Regions from separate parts of the Streptomyces afghaniensis genome, predicted to be linked through region 1. Evidence: riboswitches for the same ligand, from Rfam matches in the RefSeq annotation. Region 1 holds a riboswitch; the other holds the start of a gene.

Region 1 (4,563 bases):
CGTAGGTGTCGAGGCCCTCGTCCTGGAGGGCGTAGGCGTCGAGCTTGTTGTAGAGGCCGATGCCCCGGCCCTCCTGGCGGAGGTAGAGGAGCACGCCGCCGCGCTCGGCTATGCGCTCGACGGCCTCGCGCAGCTGCGGGCCGCAGTCGCAGCGGGCCGAGCCGAACACGTCCCCGGTCAGGCACTCGGAGTGCAGCCGCACCAGCGGAACCGGGCCGGGCTCGCCCAGGACGACGGCCACGTGTTCCTGGCCGTCGGCCAGGCCGTGGAAGGTGACGACTTCGGCGTCGACCTCGTAACCGTCGTGGAAGCGCAGCGGGACCCGGACGCGGGAGCGCGGGGTGGCGAGGACAGCGGGGGTGTCGGGCATGCGGGGCCTCCGGGTTCCGTTCCTGTTCGGCTGCACAGCCGTCGGCTTGCAGGCTGCTTCAGATTTGAAGCAGATCCACGTCCGGAACCCTACCCTTGCTTTAAATTTGAAGCAATGAGATCGGGGTGCGGTGTGAGGTGGGTCACGAACAGGCCGAGGAGGACCTCCGTCGCCACGGCACGTCGTCCGACGCCGGCCGCGTCCCGTCCTCCTGGAGCCCCTGCGCGATCGCCGTGGAGATCTCCTCCAGCTGCCCCACCTGCTCCTCGCTGAGCCGGTCGAACAGGAAGCTCCGCACGGTCTCGACATGCCCGGGCGCCGCCCGGTCCAGTACGGCGAACCCGTCGTCCGTCAGGGCCGCGATGCTGCCCCGCTTGTCGTACCGGCAGGCCTCGCGCCGCAGCATGCCGTCCTTCTCCAGCCGCGTCACCGCGTACGTCAGCCGACTGCGCGTGATCTTCAGCCGCTCGGCGAGATCGGTCATGCGCAGCCGCCGCTCCGGGGACTCCGACAGGACCGAGAGGATGGAGTAGTACAGGTGCGGCATGCCGGCGTCCTGCTGGAGCTGCCGGTCGATCGCGTCCTCCAGGAGCAAGGAGGCGGCGATGTACGCGCGCCAGGCGCGTTGCTCCTCAGGGGTGAGCCAGCGAGTCGTCATGCCGCCAGTGTAGGTTTGTTTCAAACTTGAACCAAGACCGCCCGTCAGTCCGCCGTTTTCAGCCGATCTCAGTCCGCCGATTTCTCAGTCGCCCGTTTTCCACGAGCCGGGAGCGTCGATGCCCCATCCGTACGTCCTGCTGTCCGCCGCCGTCTCCCTCGACGGCTACCTGGACGACACCGGCCCCGAGCGCCTGCTCCTGTCCAGCCCGGCCGACTTCGACCGGGTCGACGAGGTCCGGGCGTCCGTCGACGCGATCCTGATCGGCGCCGGCACCGTCCGCGCCGACAACCCGCGCCTGCTGGTCAACTCACCCGAGCGGCGAGCCGCCCGGACCGCGGCCGGCCTGCCGGAGTACCCCCTCAAGGTCACGGTCAGCGGCTCCGGCGACCTCGATCCGGCGGCACGGTTCTGGCACACCGGCGGCGAGAAGGTCCTCTACACCACCGACCAGGGTGCCGAACGCGCCCGTGCCCTCGGCCTCGCCACCGATGCCACCGACGTCGTCCCGCTCGGCGCCGGCCTCGACTGGCGGCGGCTCCTCACCCACCTGCACGACGTCCGGGGCGTACGACGGCTCATGGTCGAGGGCGGCGGCCTGATCCACACCCAGCTCCTCACCCAGGGCCTGGCCGACGAACTCCAGCTGGTCCTCGCCCCGCTCTTCGTGGGCGACCCCGGGGCGCCCCGCCTCTTCGGCCCCGGCGGCTACCAGTCCGGCCGGCTCCGGCTGCTGGAGACCCGGCGGATCGAGGACGTGGTCCTGATGCGCTACGAGCCGACCGCCCCGGGCACCGGCCCCCTCCCCGCCGCCGCCGACCACCACTGGCTGGCCCTCGCCTGCGAACTGGCGGCACAGTGCCCGCCGTCGGACACGGCGTTCAGTGTCGGCGCGGTGGTGGTCGCGGCCGACGGCACGGAACTGGCCCGCGGCCACTCCCGCGAGGGCGGCGACCCGCTCGTGCACGCCGAGGAGGCGGCCCTGGCCAAGCTCGACCCGGCCGGCCCCGGGCTCGCCGGCGCGACGGTCTACAGCAGCCTGGAGCCCTGCGCCCGCCGGGCCTCCCGCCCCGCACCCTGCGCCCGGCTGATCCTCGACGCGGGCGTACGGCGTGTGGTCACGGCCTGGCGCGAGCCGGACACCTTCGTGGCGGGCGCCGACGGCAGCGGCGTCCTGGCGGCCGGTGGAGTCGAGGTCGTCGTCCTCCCGGAGCACGAGGAGCAGGCCAAGGCACCGAACCGACACCTGCTGAGCCGCCGCTGAGCACCGGTGTGCGCGAGCGGTCCCGCGGATGGCGTACACTGGAGTCACAACGACGCGGGGTGGAGCAGCTCGGTAGCTCGCTGGGCTCATAACCCAGAGGTCGCAGGTTCAAATCCTGTCCCCGCTACTGAAGGCCGAGGGCCGGAATCCGAAAGGGTTCCGGCCCTCGGTGTTTTCCGCGTTTCCCTGGGCTCGCCATTACTGTCGGTGAGTGAATCGCGCCGCTGCGCATCACAACTGACACACCGTCAAAACCCGTGAGTCACTTGGGTGGCGGTCAACTCGTCCGTTTTAGGCTGGTCATGGCAGGTTGGTCCGCGCGAAAAAGGTTAATGATCAAGAGGAACCGCTGGAATACCCACCGCGCGTCTATTAACGTTCGATAACGCAGCGCGGTCGTCCCAGCCGTCACAGAAGGCGGCTCCGTGCGCACGCGCCGAATCCCGAAAGGGAACCGGGGAACCACCACTTGGGGTGAATCGAGCGGATGCCGCCGTGGAAGCACGGCCGGTATACGCGCGTAGGAGACCTTCCTGCTCCGAACCCGTCAGCTAACCCGGTAGGCGAGAAGGAAGGAAAGGAGTACGCCCACGTGGCGTCCAACCGGCCTGCCCCCGCGGCCCCGTCCGCGCCGAACCAGCGCGACACCGAGACCTTCGGCTACGGCGGTCACCGCACCGACGAGGGCCCGTTCCAGGAATGGAACCCCACCGCGGAGTCCATCCGCCCCATCCGTGGCCGGCATCGCGTCACCAAGCAGCGCGGCGGAGGGCTCGCCCGCAGCTCCACCGTCCTGGGCGTCGGCGTCATAGCCGCCGTGGGCGCGGGCGGCATGGCCAGCGCCCAGACCGGCAAGCCGCCGGTGTCGATCTCCGTTCCGGACCTGCCCTCGGTGGGTTCCCTCATTTCGGACGACGACACCCCCGAGGGCTCCGCCACCCCGCTCAGCGACCTCGCCACGGCGTCCGCCGACACCGAGCAGGGCACCTCCGGCGCCGGTGAGGCGCTGCGCGCCCGGATCATGGCGCAGGTCGAGCACCAGCAGGAACAGATCGAGACCAAGGCCGCGCAGGACGCCGCCGAAGCCGCCCAGAAGGCGGCCGCGGAGGCCGCTGCCAAGGCCGAGAAGGAAGCCAAGGCCAAGGCCGCCGAAGCCAAGAGGAAGGCGGAGGAGGAGGCCCGGAAGAAGGCCGAGGCCGAGCGGCTCGCCGCCCTCGCCAAGCAGTACACACTGCCGACCTCCTCGTACACCCTCACCTCGACCTTCGGCCAGGCCGGCGCCTACTGGTCCTCCGGCTACCACACCGGCCTCGACTTCGCCGCACCCACGGGCACGCCGATCAAGGCGGTGCACAGCGGCACCATCACCGAGGCCGGCTGGAACGGCTCGTACGGCTACAAGACGGTCCTGACCCTCGATGACGGCACGGAGATCTGGTACGCGCACCAGTCGTCCATCGGCGTCAGCGTCGGCCAGAAGGTCAGCACGGGTGACGTCATCGGACGCGTGGGCGCGACCGGCAACGTCACCGGGGCGCACCTGCACCTCGAGGTCCACACCGGCGGTTCCAGCAACGGCATCGACCCGCTGGCCTGGCTGCGGGGCAAGGGCCTGAACGTCTGAGCGCCGGCGTTCCAGGTCTCGTGCGGGGGCTTCGTCCGGGGGCGTTTACGGGAGTTTTGCGTCCGCTGCGGAATGAGCCTCCGCCGCACGGCCGTTGACACAGAGCATGACTTCTCTTCGCAAGCTCGGCTCCTCCGACCTCGAGGTCTTCCCGCTCGCCCTCGGCGGCAACGTCTTCGGCTGGACCGCCGACGAGGCGCAGTCGTTCGCCGTCCTGGACGCGTACACCGCCGCCGGCGGCAACTTCGTCGACACCGCCGACGTCTACTCGGCGTGGGCGGAAGGCAACCAGGGAGGCGAGTCCGAGACCGTCCTCGGCAAGTGGCTGACGTCGCGCGGCAACCGCGCGGACGTCGTCGTCGCCACGAAGGTCAGCCAGCACCCCGAGTTCCAGGGCCTGTCCGCCGCCAACATCAAGGCCGCCGCCGACGCCTCCCTGCGGCGCCTCGGCACCGACTACATCGACCTGTACTACACCCACTACGACAAGCCCGACGTGCCGGTGGAGGAGATCATCGGCGCGCTCGACGAACTCGTGAAGGCCGGGAAGGTGCGGCACATCGCCGCCTCCAACATCTCCGCCGAGCGGCTGCGGACCTCCCTGGAGTTCTCCGACCGGGAGGGGCTCGCCCGGTACGTGGCCCTCC
Region 2 (4,563 bases), on a different contig from region 1:
GAGAGGGCTGCTTCTCCCCCGACCCGTAGGGGTCGTGGGGGAAAACGCGCTAGCCGGCCCGGTGCACCACGGCGTCGGACAGCTCCACCAGCGCCGTCTTCGCGGCGCACTCGGGCAGCGGTGCCAGCGCCGAGCGGGCGTCCTGGGCGTAGCGGACGGTGTCCCGCCGGGCCTGCTCCAGCGCCGGGTGGGCCCGCAGCAGGCGCAGGGCCTCGGCGTGCCGGTCGTCGTCGGTGAGGTCGGAGTCCAGCAGCTCGCACAGGGCGATGTCGTCCGCGAGCCCGAGCCGGGCCGCACGCTCACGCAGCCGCAGCACCGGCAGCGTGGGGATGCCCTCGCGCAGGTCGGTGCCGGGGGTCTTGCCGGACTCGTGGGAGTCGGAGGCGATGTCCAGGACGTCGTCCGCGAGCTGGAAGGCGACGCCGAGCCGCTCGCCGTACTGGGTCAGCACGTCCACGACCGTCTCGTCGGCGCCGGACATCATGGCGCCGAACCGGCAGGACACCGCCACCAGCGAGCCGGTCTTGCCGCCCAGCACGTCCAGGTAGTGCTCGACCGGGTCGCGGCCGTCCTGCGGTCCGGCCGTCTCCAGGATCTGCCCGGTCACCAGCCGCTCGAACGCCTCGGCCTGCACCCGCACCGCCTCCGGGCCGAGGTCGGCCAGGATGTGCGAGGCGCGGGCGAAGAGGAAGTCACCGGTGAGGACCGCGACGGAGTTGCCCCAGCGGGCGTTCGCGCTCGCCACCCCGCGCCGCACGGTGGCCTCGTCCATCACGTCGTCGTGGTACAGCGTGGCGAGGTGGGTCAACTCCACGACGACGGCCGACGGCACGATCCCGGGCGCGTACCGGTCGCCGAACTGGGCCGAGAGCATCACGAGCAGCGGACGGAACCGCTTGCCGCCGGCCCGGACCAGGTGCTGGGCGGCCTCCGTGATGAAGGGCACCTCACTCTTGGTGGCCTCGAGCAAGCCTTCCTCGACAGCCGCCAATCCGGCCTGGACATCGGCTTCCAGAGCCTGGTCCCGCACGCTCAGCCCGAACGGCCCGACGTCGGTCACGAGGGGTCTCCTGTCTGCTGGTGTCTGCCGGTGATCACGCGGTTTGTCGATAGGTCGCTGCCATCACTCGAGTCAGCGTATCCGGTCACGTTTCGATCACCACCAGCGCCCAGGGTTACAGGCCGGGTGGTATCCGATCACGACCGCCATGTTTTTGATCAGCTCATAAGAGCAGACATTTATCGACTTACCAGGAGGTAGTGACGTATGCACGATTTGCCGTGATGGATAAGCGAATTCCCCTTGGTGCAAATTGCCCCACGGACTCGTGATCAGTGAGTTGAATCACGTTATCCCCTGTGACATCCCACTCCGGCACCGACCCGTACCTCCTTCCGCCGCACGCAAGTTGAGCCTTGGCTTCAGCAAAGGATCAAGCGCCTCATAAGCCTCTGACCAAGGTCAACCGCTCGAGATGTGACTCCGGTGCTTGTTCCCGACATGTGCTCTCGCATACGTTCCGGGCCTGTCCGGCGGACGCCGAATCCTGCCGCCGCCCGGACGCCCCACACCATCCGACTCACTCACGCAGGGCAGGAGCGGGGGACCCAGGTAAGTCGCCGGTCCGCGCAGCGGAACGGCTCGGGGTGAAGCCGCGTACGGCACACAGCGCCGTAGGCGGCCGGGCACCTCCCGGCCCGAACCCGACAGCTCACCTCGCAGGCGCCGGAGAGGAACATCGCCATGCCCCGAGGCAAGCACCGTCGCCCCAGAAGCAGCCAGCTCACCCGCCGTGTCGCAGCCGTCGGCACCGGCGGAGCGGCACTCACCCTCCCGCTGCTCGGCGCGACGCAGGCCGGCGCCGCCCAGCCGGCCCAGAGCGCATCCGCCGTCGCGCAGTCCGTGCCGCAGGCCAAGACCTCCAAGTCCGTCACGTACACCGTCACCAAGGGCGACTCGCTCGCCCGCATCGCGGACAAATTCGACGTGTCGGGCGGCTGGAAGCAGCTCTACAAGGACAACCGCGCCGCCGTCGGCGACGACCCGAAGCTGATCCACCCGGGTCTGAAGCTGAAGGTGAAGACGGCCAAGACGGACGCCGTGAAGAAGACGGCCACCAAGTCCTCGGCCCCCGCCAAGCCGGCCGGCGGCGTCGCCCAGGCCACCCAGGCCTCCGCGAAGACCTACGCGAACAACCTGGACGGCTGGATCCGCGAGGCGCTGGACGTCATGGCGCAGAAGGGGATCCCGGGCTCGTACGACGGCATCTACCGCAACATCATGCGGGAGTCGTCCGGCAACCCCCTGGCGATCAACAACTGGGACTCGAACGCCGCCAAGGGCACCCCGTCCAAGGGTCTGCTCCAGGTCATCGACCCGACCTTCGCCGCCTACCACGTGCCCGGCACCTCCTTCGACCCGTACGACCCGGTCGCCAACATCACGGCGGCCTGCAACTACGCGGCGGCCCGCTACGGCTCGATCGACAACGTCAACGGCCCGTACTGAGCCGTCCCGCCCAGCAGCCGTTCGAGGACGACGGCGATGCCGTCGTCCTCGTTCGACAGGGTGATCTCGTCGGCCACGGCCTTGAGTTCGGGATGGGCGTTGGCCATGGCGACGCCGTGGGCGGCCCAGTCGAACATCGGGATGTCGTTGGGCATGTCCCCGAAGGCGACGGTGTCCGCCGGCCGCAGCCCCAGGTGCTCGGCGGCCAGCGCCAGGCCCGTCGCCTTCGTGACGCCGCACGGCTGGAGCTCGACCGTGCCGGGCCCCGACATCGTCACGGTCGCCAGTGAACCGACCACCGAGCGGGCCGTCGCCGCCAACTCGTCGTCGCTCAGGTAGGGGTGGCGCAGCAGCACCTTGCTGATGGGCGCGCCCCACAGGTCGTCGCGCCGGTCGACCCGCACCGCCGGCAGGGTCGGGTGCGGCATGAGGTAGCCCGGCTCGATGAGCGTGAGCCCGTCGACCCCGTCCTGGTCGACCGCGGCGTACACCTGCCCCACCTCGGCCTCGATCTTGCCGAGGGCGGTCTCCGCCAGTTCCCGGTCCAGGGTGATGGACCACAGCAGCCGGTCCGCGCCGGCGTCGTACACCTGCGCGCCCTGCCCGCACACCGCGAGCCCCGTACAGCCGAGGTCGTCCAGGAGCGGCCGCACTCTGGGCGCCGGCCGGCCCGTCACCACGAGGTGCTGGGCACCGGCGTCCGCCACCCGCGCGAGCGCGGCGAGGGACCGGTCGGACAGGGTGTCGTCGCCGCGCAGCAGCGTCCCGTCCAGGTCGGTGGCGATGAGTGAATATGCGATGGGTGCGGCCATGATCAGAGAATACGGACAGTGCGCCCTTTCGTTTCATCCCGCGGCGGACACCGATTGCCCGGTTGAAGGCCTCTGCACCAGTTGGCAACAACATGGTCCGCTACCTACCGTCGAGGCCGTCTCGGGCGGTACCTTCCAAGTGTCCAGGGGGGACTTGATCGGGGGGTCGGGTTGAGCAGTGGGCGTGTTCGTGTGGGTGTGCCCGGGGAGCTCGGCGAGGGGGAGAAGGAGCGCTGGCGCGCGCTGCGCGCGGCGTCGGAGACACCGCGCAACCCCTTCATGGAACCGGAGTTCACCGAAGCCGTCGGGCTGGTGAGGCCACAGGCACGGGTCGCGGTGGTGTACGAGGGGCTGGAGCCGGCCGGCTTCCTGCCCCATGAGCGGGGCCCGTTGGGGCAGGGCCGTGCGATCGGGCTGGGCGTCTCGGACACGCAGGGCGCGATCCTGCGGCCGGGGCTGCGGCTGGACACGGGCGAACTGCTGCGGCGCTGCTCGCTGTCGAGCTTCGCCTTCGACAACCTGGAGGCCGAGCAGCGGCTGTTCGTCCGGTACGCGGCCGAGGAGCACGCCACCTACGTCATCGACGTGGAGAAGGGCTACGAGACGTACGAGTCGGTGCTGCGCGCCCAGTCGCCGAAGTTCCTGAAGACCACCCTGGCCAAGGAGCGCAGGCTGGGCCGGCAGGTCGGCGAGCTGCGGTTCGTGTTCGACGAGCGTGAGCCGGCCGCGCTGCGCACGCTCATGGAGTGGAAGTCGGCGCAGTACCGAAGGACCGGCCGCCGGGACCGGTTCGCCCAGGAGTGGATCACCCGGCTCGTGGGGCGGCTGGCCGCGACCCGGGCACCGGAGTGCAGCGGCACGCTGTCCGTGCTGTACGCCGGTCAACGGCCGCTGGCCGCGCACTTCGGACTGCGCTCGGCGTCGGTCCTGGCCTGCTGGTTCCCGGCCTACGACCCGGAGTTCGCGAAGTACTCGCCCGGTCTGGTGCTGCACCTGCGCATGGCCGAGGCGGCGGCCGCCGAGGGCATCGGCATGCTCGATCTGGGGCGGGGCGCGGCCGAGTACAAGGACGCGCTGAAGACGGGAGAACTGCCCGTGTACGAGGGTGCGGTGACGCGCCCCGGGGCGGGCGCGGCGCTGCACTGGCTGAGCCGCGAGCCGGCGCGCCGCGTGCACAGCTACGTCCGCGGCAGGCCACGGCTCGCGGCGCTGGCCGCGCGGACCCTGAAGGGCGCGGCTCGG

Evidence for each region. A riboswitch is a leader RNA that binds a small molecule or an ion and turns the genes downstream of it on or off. The one in region 1 is predicted to bind cyclic di-AMP.
Region 2: linked by a shared signal. The riboswitch ahead of ACH4G3_RS23465 (transglycosylase SLT domain-containing protein) and the one ahead of ACH4G3_RS14485 (M23 family metallopeptidase) in region 1 are both predicted to bind cyclic di-AMP.

The regions. Positions count from the first base shown of each region.
Region 1 is NZ_JBIRGJ010000003.1:885,600-890,162, forward strand. Features, by position in the region: gene ACH4G3_RS14465 (GTP cyclohydrolase II) at 1-370, opposite strand, end outside; gene ACH4G3_RS14470 (MarR family winged helix-turn-helix transcriptional regulator) at 513-1,028, opposite strand; gene ACH4G3_RS14475 (dihydrofolate reductase family protein) at 1,147-2,292, shown strand; tRNA gene ACH4G3_RS14480 (tRNA-Met) at 2,346-2,419, shown strand; cyclic di-AMP (ydaO/yuaA leader) riboswitch at 2,717-2,873, shown strand; gene ACH4G3_RS14485 (M23 family metallopeptidase) at 2,885-3,916, shown strand; gene ACH4G3_RS14490 (aldo/keto reductase) at 4,023-4,563, shown strand, end outside.
Region 2 is NZ_JBIRGJ010000006.1:224,584-229,146, reverse strand. Features, by position in the region: gene ACH4G3_RS23470 (polyprenyl synthetase family protein) at 50-1,060, opposite strand; cyclic di-AMP (ydaO/yuaA leader) riboswitch at 1,572-1,741, shown strand; gene ACH4G3_RS23465 (transglycosylase SLT domain-containing protein) at 1,745-2,509, shown strand; gene ACH4G3_RS23460 (HAD family hydrolase) at 2,473-3,321, opposite strand; gene ACH4G3_RS23455 (GNAT family N-acetyltransferase) at 3,493-4,563, shown strand, end outside.